Regions from separate parts of the Pseudomonas sp. LRF_L74 genome, predicted to be linked through region 2. Evidence: predicted binding sites of a transcription regulator. Region 2 holds the regulator's gene; each other region holds the start of a gene.
What was found. The regulator sigma-54, encoded in region 2, starts transcription at its own class of promoters, with help from an activator protein. The targets are predictions, from matches to a motif close to ANTGGCATNNANNTTGCTNT.

Region 1: flgB (flagellar basal body rod protein FlgB) is a predicted target of sigma-54. The motif match lies at 4,056-4,075, and genes of this name have one in related genera.
Region 3: glnA (glutamate--ammonia ligase) is a predicted target of sigma-54. The motif match lies at 3,303-3,322, and genes of this name have one in related genera.

Annotation. Positions count from the first base shown of each region.
Region 1 is NZ_CBFFRH010000013.1:19,554-25,469, reverse strand. Features, by position in the region: gene flgG (flagellar basal-body rod protein FlgG) at 1-106, opposite strand, end outside; gene ACSZPK_RS24500 (flagellar basal body rod protein FlgF) at 149-892, opposite strand; gene flgE (flagellar hook protein FlgE) at 1,084-2,394, opposite strand; gene ACSZPK_RS24490 (flagellar hook assembly protein FlgD) at 2,422-3,114, opposite strand; gene flgC (flagellar basal body rod protein FlgC) at 3,127-3,564, opposite strand; gene flgB (flagellar basal body rod protein FlgB) at 3,576-4,007, opposite strand; gene cysS (cysteine--tRNA ligase) at 4,283-5,668, opposite strand; gene ACSZPK_RS24470 (glutamine--tRNA ligase/YqeY domain fusion protein) at 5,669-5,916, opposite strand, start outside.
Region 2 is NZ_CBFFRH010000004.1:223,682-229,597, forward strand. Features, by position in the region: gene lptC (LPS export ABC transporter periplasmic protein LptC) at 1-146, shown strand, start outside; gene lptA (lipopolysaccharide transport periplasmic protein LptA) at 133-684, shown strand; gene lptB (LPS export ABC transporter ATP-binding protein) at 684-1,409, shown strand; gene ACSZPK_RS12415 (RNA polymerase factor sigma-54) at 1,556-3,058, shown strand; gene hpf (ribosome hibernation-promoting factor, HPF/YfiA family) at 3,176-3,484, shown strand; gene ptsN (PTS IIA-like nitrogen regulatory protein PtsN) at 3,502-3,966, shown strand; gene rapZ (RNase adapter RapZ) at 3,976-4,833, shown strand; gene ACSZPK_RS12435 (HPr family phosphocarrier protein) at 4,849-5,121, shown strand; gene ACSZPK_RS12440 (superoxide dismutase) at 5,257-5,871, opposite strand; gene ACSZPK_RS12445 (hypothetical protein) at 5,884-5,916, opposite strand, start outside.
Region 3 is NZ_CBFFRH010000001.1:254,575-260,490, reverse strand. Features, by position in the region: gene glnL (nitrogen regulation protein NR(II)) at 1-39, opposite strand, end outside; gene ACSZPK_RS01260 (DUF4124 domain-containing protein) at 251-877, opposite strand; gene ACSZPK_RS01255 (DUF4124 domain-containing protein) at 891-1,430, opposite strand; gene glnA (glutamate--ammonia ligase) at 1,802-3,208, opposite strand; gene thiI (tRNA uracil 4-sulfurtransferase ThiI) at 3,539-4,993, shown strand; gene typA (translational GTPase TypA) at 5,125-5,916, shown strand, end outside.

The DNA of each region.
Region 1 (5,916 bases), on a different contig from region 2:
GCTTGAAGCCCGTGGTGGAGACGTTCGCCAGGTTGTTGGCGATCGTCGTGAGGTTGAGGTCCTGGGCAGAAAGGCCGGTCTTGGCAACCCACAGTGCGGAAATCATCGGCTGCTCCTCGCGCCATCACGGCGCGGCGCTGTTGCTGAATCAGTTGAATTTGAGAATGTCGCCCATCGCCGAGGCATCTTCCTCGGCGGTGCGCATCATCTTGATGTGCAGCTCGAACTGCCGTGACAGGGCGAGGATCGAGGTCATCTCCTCGACCGCACTGACATTGCTGCCCTCGACGAAACCGGAGACCACGCGCACGCTGGCGTCGGCCTCTGGCGCGGGCTGGCCTGCCTTCATGTGGATCATGCCGTCCAGGCCCTTCTCCATCTGAGTCTGGTCCGGGTTGACCAGACGCAGCCGGTCGACCACGGCGATCACCGAAGCCGCCTGCCCTTCGGCACGGATGCTCAGCGTGCCGTCCTCGCCGATCTCGATCTTCGAGGCCGGCGGCACGGCAACCGGCCCACCATCGCCGAGTACCGGAGTACCGTTGCCAGTACGCAGGATGCCGAGGGCATCGACCTGCATGCTGGCGGTGCGCTCGTAGGCCTCACTGCCATCGGGAGCCTGGACGGCGATCCAACCATTGCCCTGCACCGCCACGTCCAGATCACGCCCGGTCTCCACCAGGGGGCCCGGCGTGAAATCCGTACCGGGGCGTTCGCTCATCGCGTAGACCCGCGACGGAAAACTGTCGCCGAACACCTGCATCGATCTGGATTGCTCCAGGTCACGGCGAAAACCACTGGTGGAAACGTTCGCCAGGTTATTGGCATGGGCCCGCATGGCAGCCGCGTTCTGGCTCGCCCCGGTCATGGAGACATATAGCATCTTGTCCATCGTTACCTCTCCCGCGTCGGATATTTGCTGCCATCGGCCATTTTCATTAGTTAAAGCAAACATCGGGCCAAAAAATAAAATCGTTTTATTTCATTGACTTATGCTTGCCACATGAACATCTTGCCGGCGTCGAAGGCAGAATCCCGTCGCCTCGGGCGGCGCCATGGCCATCGGCATGGCGCCGTCTGGCATCAAGTCATCTGGATAATGGTCTGGGCCAGGGTGTTCTCGGTTTCGATGGTCTTGGCGTTGGCCTGGTAGTTGCGTTGCGCCACGATCAGGTTCACCAGCTCGGCGGTCAGGTCCACGTTGGAGTCTTCCAGCGCACCGGAGGTCAGGCTGCCCAGGGTGCCGGAACCCGGCACGCCGATGACCGGCTCGCCCGAGGAAGAGGACTGCGCCCAGGCATTGTTGCCCAAGGCAGTGAGCCCCTGGGTGTTGGCGAAGTTGGCCAGCGCCACCTGGCCGATGAGCTTGGACTCGCCGTTGGTATAGGTGGCGAACAGTTGCCCTTCGCTGTCGATCGTCAGCCCCGACAGCTGGCCGGTGGCATAACCGTCCTGGCTGACACTGGTCACCGCGAAGCTGGTGGACGTCTGGGTCGTGGAGGTCAGGTCCAGCGTGATGCCTGCCGCCGCTGCCGCCGCGCCGTTGCTGCCGTAGGTCACCGGGTCGGTGGTGCTGTCGGTGACGGTCGCCGGCACCCAGTTGCTCAGGGTGATGGAGCCATCGGCATTGACGGTGAAGTCGCTGCTGGTGGTGGAGGTCAGCGCCCCGGAACTGGAGAAGGTCATCTCCGCGGAGTACGGGTCGGTACTGGTCGGGTCGGCCGGGTTGCGGCCGTCGACCAGCACGTACATGGTCCACTCGTTGCTGGCGTCCTTGGCGAAGTACTGGGTCAGGGTGTGCGAGTTGCCCTGGCTGTCGTAGATGGTCGCGGAGGTCGACCAATTGTAGCTGGTCGAGTCGCTGGAATCGAACGGCGTGGTGGTCGGCACCGAGGCCGCCGAGTTGAGACTCAGGGTCTGGTCGACCTCGGTGGTCGCCTTCGGCGTCTGGCTGGAGGTGTCGACCTGCAGGTCAGTCAGCACCCCGGAAACGACGCTGCCGTTGGCGTCCACCGCGTAGCCCTGCAGGTTATAGCCCGAGCTGTTGACGATGTAGCCATCGGAATCGGTGCTGAAGGTACCGTCGCGGGTATACACCTGCGAGCCGTTGCCGCTCAGCACGAAGAAGCCGTTGCCGCTGATTGCCAGGTCCAGGGTCGCGCCGGTGGTGGTGATATTGCCCTGGGTGAACTGCTGGGACACCGCGGCGACCTGCACGCCGTTGCCGGTCGAGTTGCTGGTCGAGCCGAGGTTCATCGAGTTGGCGTAGAGATCGGCGAACTCCGCCCGCGACGACTTGAAGCCGGTAGTGCCCACGTTGGCGATGTTGTTGCCGGTGACGTCGAGATCGGTGGTCGCCGCCTGTAGCCCGCTGAGGCCGACATTGAAGCTCATCTGGTTACTCCTCGCCGGGAAGCCGGCTCATTTGCTGATCGTTTGCACATCGGCAAGCAGGACGCTATCGCCGGTGGCCAGGTTGAGGGTCATGTCGCTGGCATCGGTGCCGAGGGTCACGCTGTTCACTGTCACCGGCAGGTAGGTGGTCAACGCGGTACTGGTCCCGTCGATGCTGGCGCTGGCGACAAAGCTGTAGGTGCCGGAATCCACGGTCGCGCCGCTGGAGTCGGTGCCATCCCAGTCGAATGCCACCGTCCCACTGGCCTGGGAACCCAGCTCCAGGGTGGTGACCAGGGAACCGGCCTCGTCGTAGACCGATACGGTCACGTCCGAGCCGGAGGACGGCATCACCAGGCTGCCGGTGATTCCCGCCGAGGTGTCCACCAGCGTCTCGTCGGTCGCGACCGACACCGTGGTGCCGACCAGCGACGAGGCCTGCAGCGCCTGCGACGACTGATAGCTGGAAAGCAGCGACTCGGCCGTGGTGTTGAGGTTGCTCAGCGACTCCAGCGAACTGAACTGGGCGAGCTGGGACACGAACTCGGTGTTGTCCTGCGGGTCCAGCGGGTTCTGGTTGGTCAATTGGGTCACCAGCAGTTGCAGGAATTCATCCTTGCCCAGGCTGCTGGTGCCCGTGCTGCTGGAGCTGGAACTGCTGGTCGTGCTCGTGCTAGTGGTCGAACTCAGGCTCGACAGCACATCACTGGTAGTAGCCATTCACGGTTTTCCTCACTGGCCGAGTGTCAGGGCTTTTTGCATCATCTGCTTGGTGGTGTTCATGATTTCTGCGTTGGTCTGGAACGAACGGCTGGCGGAAATCATGTCGGCCATCTCCTCGACCACGTTGACGTTCGGGTAATACACGTAGCCCTCGGCGTTGGCCGCCGGATGGTTCGGTTCATAGCGCGCCTCCAGCTCGCTCTGGTCCTCGACCACACCGAGTACCTGCACCCCTGCCCCCGCGACATCCTGCTCCTCGAACAGCGATCCCTGGCTGGTGCCCTCCTGGTAGAGGGTGGAAAACAACGGATGACGGGCGCGGTAGGTCTGGTCGACGCTGGAAGACACCGACTCGGCGTTGGCGATGTTGCTGGCCACGGTATTCAGACGCACGGTCTGTGCGCTCATACCCGAACCGGCGATGTTGAAGATACTGGCGAGAGACATGCTGAGACTCCTTATTCACCCCGGATTGCACCGAGCAATCCCTTGAATTTGCTATTGAGCAGGGTAAAGCTGGCCTGGAACTGCACAGCGTTCTCGGCGTACTTGGCCTGCTCGACCTGGGCATCGACGCTGTTCTGGTCGAGCGATGGCTGGTAGGGGTTGCGATACAGCAGCCCTTCCTCGCCCAGGCCTGCGCTGCCCGTACTGACCTCGATATGACGGTCATTGGTATGGGCCATGGCGAAGCTGCCGGCATTGGCCGTCGTACTGCCCTGGGCTTTCTGGTTCTGTTCGGCGAGCACCGAGGCGAAGTCGATATCGCGCGCCTTGAAGTTGGGGGTGTCGGCATTGACAAGGTTGTTCGCCAACACTTCGGCACGCTGGGTGCGGAAGCTCAGAGCCTGTTCATGGATGCCGAGTGCATTAGCGAAGCTGATACTCATGACCTGAAACCTTTGCCGTCACGCGGCCATGGTTGCCGCACATGACTTTTAGCAAAGCTCATGCCACAAATATTTATCCTTTGATTTCAAAGGCTTGACTGAAACAAGAGCGCCAAAAAAACGGCAAGCGGCAAGCTTTTACCGCCGAGTGACAGAGCGGGTTGCCACTTATCTGGCACCACCACCCTCGCGCCCTGTGCGCGACGCTGACGGACTCGCGCCAGGCGATGCAGTGCAGGAGCAGGGAGACGCCTGGCCCCCTGCTCCCGATTGGATTACTCCGCCAACCGCCAGGTCGTACCGCCCTTGCCATCCTCCAGCACCACGCCCATGGCAGTGAGCTGGTCGCGGATACGGTCGGACTCGGCCCAGTTCTTCTCGGCGCGGGCTTGCAGGCGCGCGGCGATCAGGGCTTCGACCTCGGCCGCATCGACCTTGCCTTCGGCGCCCGCCTTGAGGAAAGCATCCGGCTCCAACTGCAGCACGCCGAGCAGGCCGGCCAGCATCTTGAGCTGGGCGGCCAGGCCAGCGGCCGCCTGCAGGTCGGATTCGCGCAGGCGGTTGACCTCGCGGATCATTTCGAACAGCACCGCGCAGGCTTCCGGCGAGTTGAAGTCGTCGTCCATCGCCGCGGTGAAACGCTCGATGAACGCCTCGCCGCCAGCCGGCGCCGCTTCGGGCAGGCCTTTCAGGCCGTTGTAGAAGCGCTCCAGGGCGCCTTTGGCTTCCTTGAGGCTTTCTTCCGAGTAGTTGATCGGGCTGCGGTAGTGGCTGGACACCAGCAGGTAGCGCACCACCTCGGGATGGTACTTTTCCAGCACCTCGCGAATGGTAAAGAAGTTGCCCAGGCTCTTGGACATCTTCTCGCCGTCCACGCGCACGGCGCCGGCGTGCATCCAGGCATTGGCGTACTGCTTGCCGGTGGCCGCTTCGCTCTGGGCGATCTCGTTCTCGTGGTGCGGAAACACCAGGTCCGGGCCGCCGCCATGGATATCGAAGGTTTCGCCCAGGCAGCAGGTGGACATCACCGAGCACTCGATGTGCCAGCCCGGACGCCCGGCGCCCCACGGCGACTGCCAGCTCGGTTCGCCCGGCTTGGCGGCTTTCCACAGGACGAAGTCCAGTGGGTCTTCCTTGATTTCGTCGACCTCGATGCGCGCGCCGATCTTCAACTCGTCGATCTTGCGTCGCGACAGCTTGCCGTAGGTTTCGAACTTGGTGACGCGGTAGTACACGTCGCCGTTGCCTGGCGCATAGGCGAAGCCCTTGTCGATCAGGGTCTGGATCATCGTGTGCATGCCGGCGATGTGGCCGGTGGCGCGCGGCTCGATGTCCGGGCGCAGTACGGCCAGGCGGCCTTCGTCTTCGTGCATCGCCGCGATCATGCGCTCGACCAGCGCCTCGAACGGTTCGCCGTTCTCGTTGGCACGCTTGATGATCTTGTCGTCGATGTCGGTGATGTTGCGCACGTAGGTCACGTCATAGCCGCGATGACGCAGCCAGCGGGTAACCACGTCGAAGGCCACCATCACCCGCGCATGGCCGATGTGGCAGAAGTCGTACACGGTCATGCCGCAGACGTACATGCGCACCTGGTTATCGATCAGCGGCTTGAACGGTTCCTTGACCTTGCTCAGGGTGTTGTAAATGCTCAGTGCCATTTACTGCCCCCAGGAATCGCGCAGCGTCACGGTGCGGTTGAATACCAGCGCATCGGCTTTGGAATCCTTGGCATCCAGGCAGAAGTAGCCTTCACGCTCGAACTGGAAACGATCATCGACACTGGCCTGGGCCAGCGACGGCTCGGCGCGGCAGCCCTTGAGCACCACCAGCGACTCGGGGTTGATGTTGTCGAGGAAGCTGCCACCCTCTTCGGCCTTCTCCGGGCTGGCCGAGCGGAACAGGCGGT
Region 2 (5,916 bases):
CCGACGAGCAATATGCGCAAACCGCACAAGCCGTTAGAATCGAGGCCGCCAATGGGGTGACCACGGCACAAGGAATGAAAGCGTACTTGAATGACGGCAGGGTTTTCCTGCAGTCCAACGTAAGAGGCCAGCATGAGGTTCGTTAACACCCTCCCCCTATTGTTCGTCAGCCTGAGCGCAGCGCTGGGAAGCCTGAGCGCCTGGGCCCTGCCCAGCGATCGCGAGCAACCGATCCGCGTGCAGGCCGACAGCGCCGAACTGGATGACAAGCAAGGCGTCGCCGTCTATCGCGGTGGCGTCGTGATCACCCAGGGCACCATGAAGATCACCGGCGACACCGTGACCATCACTCAGAACAAGAGTGGTGACGTGGAAGTCTTCACCTCGGTGGGCAAGCCTGCCTACTACGAGCAGAAGCCCGCGGTGGACAAGGAAATCGTCAAGGCCTACGGCATGACCATCCAGTACTTCGCAACCAACGACCGCATCGTACTGATCGACCAGGCCAAGGTCATCCAGGAAGGCAACACCTTCGAAGGCGAGAAGATCGTCTATGACACCCAGCGCCAGATCGTCAACGCCGGCCGTGCCAACGGCTCGTCGGTGAGCACGCCACGCCCGCGTATCGACATGGTCATCCAACCGCGCAAGAAAACCGAACAGCAGCAGAAACAAGGGCAGTAATGGCGACCCTCAAAGCACAGCACCTGGCCAAGAGCTACAAGGGACGGCAAGTCGTTCGCGACGTCAGCCTGTCCATCGACAGCGGCCAGATAGTCGGCCTGCTCGGCCCCAATGGTGCGGGCAAGACCACCTGCTTCTACATGATCGTCGGCCTGGTCCAGGCCGACCAGGGCCGCGTGCTGATCGACAGCAACGACATCAGCCAGCAACCGATGCATGGCCGTGCTCGTGCGGGCATCGGCTACCTGCCACAGGAAGCCTCGATCTTCCGCAAGCTCAGCGTGGCCGACAACATCATGGCCATCCTGGAAACCCGCAAGGACCTGGACCGCGCCGGACGTAACGATGCCCTGGAAAGCCTACTGCAGGAATTCCACATCACTCACATCCGCGACAACCTCGGCATGAGCCTCTCCGGAGGCGAACGCCGCCGCGTGGAAATCGCCCGCGCCCTGGCCACCGAACCCAAGTTCATCCTGCTCGACGAACCCTTCGCCGGCGTCGATCCGATTTCGGTCGGCGATATCAAGCAGATCATTCATCACCTGAAAGCCAAGGGTATCGGCGTGCTGATCACCGATCACAACGTCCGCGAGACCCTGGACATCTGTGAAACCGCGTACATCGTCAACGACGGCCAGCTCATCGCGGAAGGCGACGCACAAAGCATTCTGGCCAACCAACTGGTCAAGGAAGTCTATCTGGGGCACGAGTTCCGCCTCTGACCCGGAACGCCCTCGCTACAAGGATGTTTGTCAAGCCTAGGCAAAGCCAGCGTTATCAGGCATATAATTTGCTTAATGACGGCGCCTCGGCGTCTTGTAGTGAGTGGCGCGATAGCGCCTGCAGATAAGGTGCAAGACTTCCTGCCATGAAACCCTCGCTAGTCCTCAAGATGGGCCAGCAGCTGACGATGACACCGCAGCTGCAACAAGCCATCCGCCTCCTCCAGCTTTCCACGCTGGACCTGCAACAGGAAATCCAGGAAGCCCTGGAGTCCAACCCCATGCTGGAACGTCAGGAGGAAGGGGAAGATTTCGACAACTCCGACCCGATGGCCGACAACGCCGAGCAGACCACCCAGCAGGCGCAGGAAACCAGCAATTTCCAGGAAACCACCGTCGCCACCAACGACAATGAAAGCACGGACGAAGGCGAGTGGCACGAGACCATTCCCAACGAGCTGCCTGTCGATACCGCCTGGGAAGACGTCTACCAGACCAGCGCCAGCAACCTGCCAAGCAACGATGACGACGAGTGGGACTTCACCACCCGCACTTCGGCGGGCGAGAGCCTGCAGACCCACCTGCTCTGGCAGCTCAACCTGGTCCCCATGTCAGATACCGACCGCCTGATCGGCGTCACCCTGATCGACTGCATCAATAACCAGGGCTATCTGGAAGAGAGCCTCGAAGAGATCGTCGCCTCCTTCGACCCCGAACTCGACATCGAACTCGACGAAGTCGAAGCCGTGTTGCGCCGCATCCAGCATTTCGAACCGGCCGGCGTCGGCGCACGCGACCTGGGCGAATGCCTGCTCCTGCAACTGCGCCAGCTCCCCGCCGACACGCCATGGCTGGCCGAGGCCCAGCGCCTGGCCAAGGACCATCTCGACCTGCTCGGCAGCCGCGACTACAGCCAGCTCATGCGCCGCATGAAACTCAAGGAAGACGAGCTGCGCCAGGTCATCGAACTGATCCAGAGCCTCAATCCGCGCCCCGGCTCGCAGATCGAAGCGAGCGAACCGGAGTACGTCGTGCCGGACGTGATCGTGCGCAAGCACAATGACCGCTGGCTGGTCGAATTGAACCAGGAAGCCGTACCGCGCCTACGCGTCAACGCCCAGTACGCCGGCTTCGTCAAACGCGCCGACTCCAGCGCCGACAACACCTTCATGCGCAACCAATTGCAGGAAGCGCGCTGGTTCATCAAGAGCCTGCAGAGCCGCAACGAGACCCTGATGAAGGTCGCGACACAGATCGTCGAGCACCAGCGCGGTTTCCTCGACTACGGCGACGAGGCGATGAAACCCCTGGTCCTGCATGACATCGCCGAGGCGGTGGGCATGCACGAGTCGACCATTTCGCGGGTCACCACGCAGAAATTCATGCACACCCCGCGTGGCATCTACGAACTGAAGTACTTCTTCTCCAGCCACGTCAGCACCGCCGAAGGGGGCGAATGCTCGTCCACCGCGATCCGCGCGATCATCAAAAAACTCGTCGGCGCGGAAAACGCGAAAAAGCCGTTGAGCGACAGCAAGATCGCTGGTTTACTGGAGGCACAGGGCATTCAGGTAGCACGTCGGACAGTCGCCAAATACCGGGAGTCCCTCGGCATAGCGCCCTCAAGCGAGCGCAAGCGATTGATGTGACGAGCCACACTGAGGGAAAGCGCGGCAGCCGATGCAGCCGCAAGGCTTCCCAGCCAGAGTGTTACGGCGGCAGGCCCGATAGCCTGTCTCTTATGCACGGCAACAAGGAGAAGCGGTATGCAAGTCAACATCAGTGGACATCAGCTGGATGTGACCGACGCCATGCGTGACTATGTCGGGGAGAAACTCAGCAGGCTGGAGCGCCATTTCGACAAGATCACCAGCGTCCAGGTGATCATGGAAGTCGAAAAGCTCAAGCAAAAAATCGAAGCGACACTGCACATCGCAGGGGGTGAAGTGGTCGCCAATGCTGAACATGAAGACATGTACGCCGCCATCGACCTGCTCACCGACAAACTCGACCGCCAACTGATCAAGCACAAGGAAAAACAGCTCGGTCGCCTGCAAGGCGCGGCTGCTCGCTGATACACCTAATCCCCAACATGATTCGACTTGAAAACATACTGACCGCCGGCCGCTCCCTCGTGAGCGTGCCGGGCGGCAGCAAGAAGCGCGTCCTCGAACAGATCGCCAATCTGGTTGCGCGCGATTTCGCCGATCTGGATGCCCAGGACATCTTCGAAAGCCTCATTGCCCGCGAGAAGCTCGGCTCGACCGGCTTCGGCAACGGCATCGCCATTCCCCACTGTCGCCTTCCTGGCTGCGCCGCGCCCATCAGCGCGGTCCTGCACCTGGACGCGGCCGTGGATTTCGACGCGATCGACGGCGCGCCCGTCGATCTGTTGTTCGTACTGCTGGTTCCAGAAGCCGCGACTGACGAGCACCTTGAACTACTGCGCCAGATCGCCAGCATGCTCGACCGCGCCGAAGTGCGCGAACGCCTGCGGCAGGCACAGAACAGCGATAACCTGTACCAGGTAATCGTCGACGTGCAAAACGGCCACTGAGGTATCGCCATGCGCCTGATCATCGTCAGCGGTCGCTCCGGCTCGGGCAAGAGCACCGCTCTCGATGTTCTTGAGGACAACGGTTTCTATTGCATCGATAACCTGCCAGCGGCCTTGCTTCCGGAATTGGCCGAGCGCTCGCTGATCCAGACCGAATTGCTGCAACCCCAGGTCGCCGTTTCCATCGATGCACGCAACCTGCCCAGCCAGTTGCAGCGCTTTCCCGAATTGCTCGATGAAGTCAGGGCCCGTCATATCCTGTGCGATGTGCTGTTTCTCGATGCCGAGGAAGACACGCTGCTCAAGCGCTTTTCCGAAACTCGGCGGCGCCATCCACTGACCAACGAAAACCGCGCCCTGTCTGAAGCCATTCGCGACGAAGCCCTGCTGCTCGGCCCGATAGCGGACCTGGCGGATCTACGCATCGATACCACGCACCTGAACCTCTATCAGTTGCGCGATACCCTGAAGCTGCGCCTGCTCAACAAACCCGAGCCGGGCACCGCCTTTCTCGTCGAGTCGTTCGGCTTCAAGCGGGGGATGCCGGTCGATGCCGACGTGGTATTCGACGTTCGCTGCCTGCCCAATCCGTATTGGAAACCCGACCTGCGCGATATGTCAGGCCTGGAGCAGCCAGTCGCGGAATACCTGGCAGCCCAGCCCGACGTCGAAGACATGTACCAGGATATCCACGCTTACCTGCATAAATGGCTGCCACGTTTCGCAGCCAGCAATCGCGCCTATGTCACCGTTGCCATTGGCTGCACCGGCGGCCATCACCGCTCGGTCTACCTGGCCAATCGTCTGGGGGAGGCGCTTAAACCCATCCTGAAGAATGTTCAGGTCCGTCATCGCGACCTCAACTAAGGACATCCCGCCGCAATGCCAGCCCGTGAAATCACCATCATCAACAAACTCGGCCTGCATGCCAGGGCGGCAGCCAAGTTCGTCGGCGTAGCCGGGCGCTTTCCTTGCCTGGTTCGTGTGGGTCGCACCCCCGAGAGCCAGGTCGATGGCAAGAGCATCATGGCCGTGATGATGCTGGCAGCAGGCAAAGGCACCAACCTGCACCTCAACACGGAAGGCGAGCAGGCAGACGAGGCGCTAGATGCGCTGATCGAGCTGATCAATAACAAGTTCGATGAAGGCGAGTGAGCCTTCGCCAACACACCTCGCCCAAGGGCCGCCCCTCTCTACAACAAGCGACAAAAAGAAAACCCATGCTCAGCATCGCTGCCAGGCATGGGTTTACGCAGGTCAGGCTACCGGGAATACTCGATAGCTAATGCATCAAGCAGCCAGTGCTTCCTTGTAGCGACGAGCCACTTCGTTCCAGTCGACGACGTTGTAGAAAGCGCCGATGTACTCAGGACGACGGTTCTGATAACGCAGGTAGTAGGCGTGCTCCCAGACGTCCAGGCCAAGGATCGGCGTATTCTTGTGCATCAACGGGCTGTCCTGATTGGCGCTGCTCTCGACCACCAGCTTCTTCTCCGGCGTGACGCTGAGCCAGGCCCAGCCGCTGCCGAAACGCGAGATCGCAGCCTTGGTGAAGGCCTCCTTGAATTTTTCCAGCCCCCCAAGCTGAGCATCGATGGCCGCAGCCAGCTCGCCGGTTGGCGCACCGCCACCGCTTGGCGACATGACGGTCCAGAACAGGGAATGGTTGGCGTGGCCGCCACCGTTGTTGGTTACCGGGCCACGAAGATTCTCGGGAAGCTCGGAAATGCGGCGCAGCAGGTCCTCTACCGACCAGTCAGCGTAAGCAGAGCCTTCGAGGGCGGCATTGACGTTGTTGATATACGTCTGGTGATGCTTGCTGTGATGGATCTCCATGGTCTGCGCATCGATATGCGGCTCCAGGGCATCGTAGGCGTACGGCAACGCAGGCAGGCTAAACGGCATATTCATGCTCCTTTAATGGTAACGACTGATAGTGGCCGGCTGGCC
Region 3 (5,916 bases), on a different contig from region 2:
GTCCAGCAGCAGCCGGTGCAGTGCGTCGTTTATGGTCATGGGCAGGGCATCCAGGAATGGATGGGAAAATGCAAAAAGCAAACCAAAGCCCCGAAAAGACGCGTGATGTTCCCGTATTCGCTGCTTTCAGGCGCAGTGAGCGCATAACGGTGCGAACCAGAACGGGGGCGATAAACGAAAGTGGTGCGCCATTTTGCACATTTTTGGTGCGCGCGGGCGATTGCGGGGCTCGACGGCTGGTGGCCGGCCTTTATATGAACGGTACGAAGGGGATGTCGCTGGGCGGTTCCGGCTTGTCCTTCAGCGGGCATTCGGGGCGTACGCCGTAGTCGTCAAGTTGGCAGGGGTTGTTGCGGCGTTTGTCGCTCAGGGTGGTCTGGCGGATATGGAATGGCTGGCTGGGCGTGCGCTCGATGATCCGGCCATTGGCGTCGATGATCTCGGCCGACAGTTGATGGGTGCCGCGCTCGACATTCTCCAGCGGGAACACCGGGCTGCGGCTGCCCTCGTTGACCGGCGTGCCGTCGAGCAGCAGGCGATAGCGATGTTCCGGCAGCAGGCTCGGCTCGCTGATCAGGGTGACGATCAGTTTGCCGTCGTCGATGCGCAGGGTGGCGTCTGGTTCGGGGATCAGTATGCGCAACAACTGGTAGACCTGTATCTGGATCGCCGGTGGCTGGGGTGTGTCCGGTGTGCTGTAAGGCGAAGGGCCGGGAGGTGGCATGGCGTTCGACGGTGCCATTTCCAGGCGCTTGGCATTGCCGGATGGGGGCTGGTCGGTGAAGACGCGATTGCCGTCGGCGTCGATGTAGGTATAGACGCCGGCCTGTACGGAACAGGCCAGGCAGAACAGGCAGGCGAACAGCAGACGGTGCATAGGGTCTCGCGGGTCAGTTGGCGCGGCGGGCGGGAGCGTTGACGCTGGTGCGTTGCAGGGTGAAGGTCACGGTCGGGCTTTGCTGCACGGGCTGGCTGCCCTGGCGCACTTCCACCGCCAGGCTGTGCTCGCCCCGGTCCGCCGTGGAAACCTGCAGTTGCGTGCTGGCGCTGGGCGCGCCGTAAGGTTTGCCGTCGAGCAGCAGTTGCAGGCTGTGGCCGGGCTGCAGGTCGGGCTGGATGTCCACCTGCACCACGAAGGTGCCATTGTTGACCCGCAGTGCTTCATCGTTGGGGATATTGCTCAGTTGCAAGACCCTGTAGGCCTGGGCCGGGATCATCCCGCTGCTCTCGCTGCCGCTGCCGGTGGCATGGCTGGCGGAGCTGGGAGGCTGCACGGTATTGGTCGGTGGCAACTTGACGGTCTCGACGTTCTTGCCTTCCGGAGGCTGGTTGGTGAACACCGTATTGCCCTTGGCGTCGGTGTACTTGTAAATCTCGGCGGTTGCCGACAGTGAAATCAGGCACAGCAGACAAGCGGTCAGCACGCGCATGGGAGCACTCTCCTGGTGAATGCCGCTAAGCCTTGCATCTGCACGCAGGACTGGCAAGCAGGTAGCCCTTGCAGCGTGCGTTCGTGCAAAGGATTGGGCGATTGCTTTGAGGTAGGAGCGGACGTTCGTCATCCCCCGTCATTCCCGCGAAGGCGGGACAGCGGCTCCATCGCTGAACAGCGCTTGCGCTGGCCCGAAGGGGAATGATCCAGAAGCGTCTTTTATCTGGGTTCCCGCCTTCGCGGGAATGACGTCTGAACACACCGCGTAAGAACAGGTATTGGACGAATATCCGTTCCTGCCTCAACGTCGATACCCAAAACGGAAAAGGCCTCCCGAAGGAGGCCTCTCTCAATGGCGCGTGGCCGGGATCAGACGCTGTAGTACAGGTCGTATTCCAGCGGGTGCACGAAGGTGCGCACCTTGATTTCTTCTTCGGACTTCAGGGCGATGAAGGCATCGATGAAGTCGTCGGAGAACACGCCGCCCTTGGTCAGGAACGCGCGGCCCTTGTCCAGTTCTTCCAGCGCTTCTTTCAGGCTGCCGCACACTTGCGGGATGTTGGCAGCTTCTTCCGGCGGCAGGTCGTACAGGTTCTTGTCGGCGGCATCGCCAGGGTGGATCTTGTTCTGGATGCCGTCCAGGCCGGCCATCAGCAGGGCGGCGAAGGCCAGGTAGGGGTTGGCGGCCGGGTCCGGGAAGCGCGCTTCGATGCGGCGGGCTTTCGGGCTCGACACGTACGGGATACGGATCGAGGCGGAGCGGTTGCGCGCCGAGTAGGCCAGCATCACTGGTGCTTCGAAGCCCGGAACCAGGCGCTTGTAGGAGTTGGTCGACGGGTTGGTGAAGCCGTTCAGGGCCTTGCCGTGCTTGATGATGCCGCCGATGAAGTACAGCGCGGTTTCCGACAGGCCGGCATAGCCTTCGCCCGCGAAGGTGTTCTTGCCTTCTTTGGAGATGGACATGTGTACGTGCATGCCCGAGCCGTTGTCGCCGTACAGCGGCTTCGGCATGAAGGTCGCGGTCTTGCCGTAGGCATCGGCCACGTTGTGTACGCAGTACTTCAGGGTCTGGGTTTCGTCAGCCTTGGCGACCAGGGTGTTGAACTTCACGCCGATCTCGTTCTGGCCGGCGGTCGCCACTTCGTGGTGGTGAACTTCGACGGTCAGGCCCATTTCTTCCAGGGCGTTGCACATGGCGGTGCGGATTTCGTGGTCGTGATCGACTGGCGGAACCGGGAAGTAGCCACCTTTGACGCCCGGACGGTGGCCTTTGTTGCCGGTCTCGAAGTCAGCGTCGGTGTTCCAGGAAGCCTGCTCGGAGAAGATCTTGAACATCGAGCCGGAGATGTCGGACTTGAATTTCACTTCGTCGAAGACGAAGAACTCGGGCTCCGGACCGACGAATACGGTGTCGCCGATACCGGTGGACTTGAGGTATTCCTCGGCGCGCTTGGCGATGGAGCGCGGGTCGCGGTCGTAGCCTTGCATGGTGCTCGGCTCGATGATGTCGCAAACCAGGATGACGGTCGGTTCTTCGGTGAACGGGTCGAGAACCGCGGTGCTGTCGTCAGGCAGCAGGATCATGTCGGAGGCTTCGATGCCTTTCCAACCGGCGATGGAGGAACCGTCGAACATTTTGCCGACTTCGAAGAAATCGTCTTCGAGGGCGTCACGGGCTGGCATGGTCACGTGCTGTTGTTTGCCCTTGGTGTCGGTGAAGCGCAGGTCAATCCACTTCACGTCGTGTTCTTTGATCAGTTGTTGCGTCTTCGACATGGTGTCCTCCGGAAATATGGGAGCGTTTGACGGATGCTCCCTGGATACGGGTCAAGCCGGGCGGATGGTCCGCCAGAGCTCACTGCCTCACAAGGGAGCAAATTGCATGCCAGTGCCCTGGAATGGGCGCAAGGCCTCAAAGACAGGCTTTGCAGGGGGCATTGCCATGCTGGCTGGATGGTGGGTGATTCATTTTGGTGCTTGTTATCGATGCTTCGCACCATTTTGTTGCGCTCTGGTAGGTGATCATTGTTTTTGGTCAAAGCTTGAACAATTTCCGCTATACTCCGCGCCCCTGTTTTTCGACGCCTCGTGTGGGCACTGTTCTCCATGAAACTGATCGTCAAAGTCTTCCCGGAAATCACCATCAAGAGCCGGCCGGTGCGCAAGCACTTCATCCGTCAGCTCGGGAAGAACATCCGCACCGTCCTGCGCGATCTCGATCCTGCGCTGCGGGTCGATGGCGTGTGGGACAACCTTGAAGTGGAGACCGCGATCGAGGACCCGAAAGCGTTGCAGCAGATGATCGACCGTCTGGTCTGTACGCCGGGCATCGCCCATTTCCTGGAGATCAACGAATACCCGCTGGGCGATTTCGACGACGTGCTGGAGAAGTGCAAGCTGCACTACGCCGAGCAACTGCCGGGCAAGGTCTTCGCCGTACGCTGCAAGCGTGCCGGGACCCACAGTTTCACCTCGATGGAAATCGAGCGTTATGTCGGCAGCCAACTGCGCCAGCAATGTGGCGCCGCCGGTATCGACCTGAAGCAGCCGCAAGTCGAAGTGCGCATGGAAATCCGCCATGAGCGCCTGTTCGTCATCCATCACCAGCACGACGGCATCGGCGGGTATCCGCTGGGCTCGCTGGAGCAGACCCTGGTGCTGATGTCCGGCGGTTTCGACTCCACCGTCGCCGCCTACCAGATGATGCGTCGCGGCCTGCTCACCCATTTCTGCTTCTTCAACCTCGGTGGCCGAGCCCACGAGCTGGGCGTGATGGAAGTGGCCCATCACCTGTGGCAGAAATTCGGCAGCTCGCACCGCGTGCTGTTCATCAGCGTGCCGTTCGAGGAAGTGGTCGGCGAGATTCTCGGCAAGGTCGACAACAGCCAGATGGGCGTGGTGCTCAAGCGCATGATGCTGCGTGCCGCCACGCGTATCGCCGAGGAGCTGCGCATCGACGCGCTGGTGACCGGCGAGGCGATTTCCCAGGTGTCGAGCCAGACCCTGCCGAATTTGTCGGTGATCGACTCGGCTACCGACATGCTGGTGCTGCGCCCGCTGGTGGCCAGCCACAAGCAGGACATCATCGACACCGCCTACGAAATCGGCACCGCCGAGTACGCCAAGCACATGCCCGAGTATTGCGGCGTGATCTCGGTGAACCCGACGACCCGGGCCAAGCGCTCGCGCATCGAATACGAAGAAACGCAGTTCGACATGGCCATCCTCGAACGCGCCCTGGCGCGCGCCACGCGGATGACCGTGGACCGGGTGATCGACGAGCTGGGCAAGGACCTGCAAGTCGAGGAAGTCAACGAAGCGCTGCCGGGGCAGATCGTCATCGACATCCGCCATCCCGATGCCAGCGAAGACGAGCCGTTGCAGCTCGACGGCATCGACGTGCAGGCCTTGCCGTTCTATGCGATCAACAGCCGTTTCAAGGACCTGGATGGCAACCGCCAGTACCTGCTGTATTGCGACAAGGGCGTGATGAGCCGCCTGCATGCGCACCATCTGCTGAGCGAGGGGCATGCCAATGTGCGCGTCTATCGCCCGAGCTAGAACCACGCGGCTTCTCGCCGAAGTCCGACGCAGGCGGCCTCCCGACTGACCGGCGGATTAACCCCTTGTTCATCCTGGCTGCGTAACGTGCGCTGCCAACGACTTCAGAATCATTAATCGAGACCACCTCCGTGATCGAAAATCTCCGCAACATCGCCATCATCGCCCACGTCGACCATGGCAAGACCACCCTCGTCGACAAACTGCTGCGCCTGTCCGGCACCCTGGATCGCAAAGAGCTCGAAAACGAGCGTGTGATGGACAGCAACGACCAGGAAAAAGAGCGCGGCATCACCATCCTGGCGAAGAACACCGCGCTGAAATGGAACGGCTACGACATCAACATCGTCGACACCCCCGGCCACGCCGACTTCGGCGGTGAAGTCGAGCGCGTGATGTCGATGGTCGACTCCGTGCTGCTGGTCGTCGACGCCCAGGACGGCCCGATGCCGCAAACCCGTTTCGTGACCCAGAAGGCGTTCAAGGCCGGCCTGCGTCCGATCGTCGTGGTCAACAAGATCGACCGTCCGGGCGCACGCCCTGACTGGGTCATCGACCAGATCTTCGACCTGTTCGACAACCTCGGCGCCACCGACGAGCAACTCGACTTCCCGATCGTCTACGCCAGCGCCCTGAACGGCATCGCCGGCATGGACCACGAGAAGATGGACGACAACATGGATGCCCTGTTCCAGGCCATCGTCGACCACGTGCCGGTGCCGAAAGTCGATGCCGAAGGCCCGTTCCAGATGCAGATCTCGCAGCTGGACTACAACAGCTTCCTCGGCGTGATCGGCATCGGCCGTATCGCCCGTGGCAAGATCAAGGCGAACAGCCCGGTCACCGCGATCGACGACGAAGGCAAGAAGCGCAACGGCCGTATCCTCAAGATCATGGGCCACTCCGGCCTGCAGCGCGTCGAA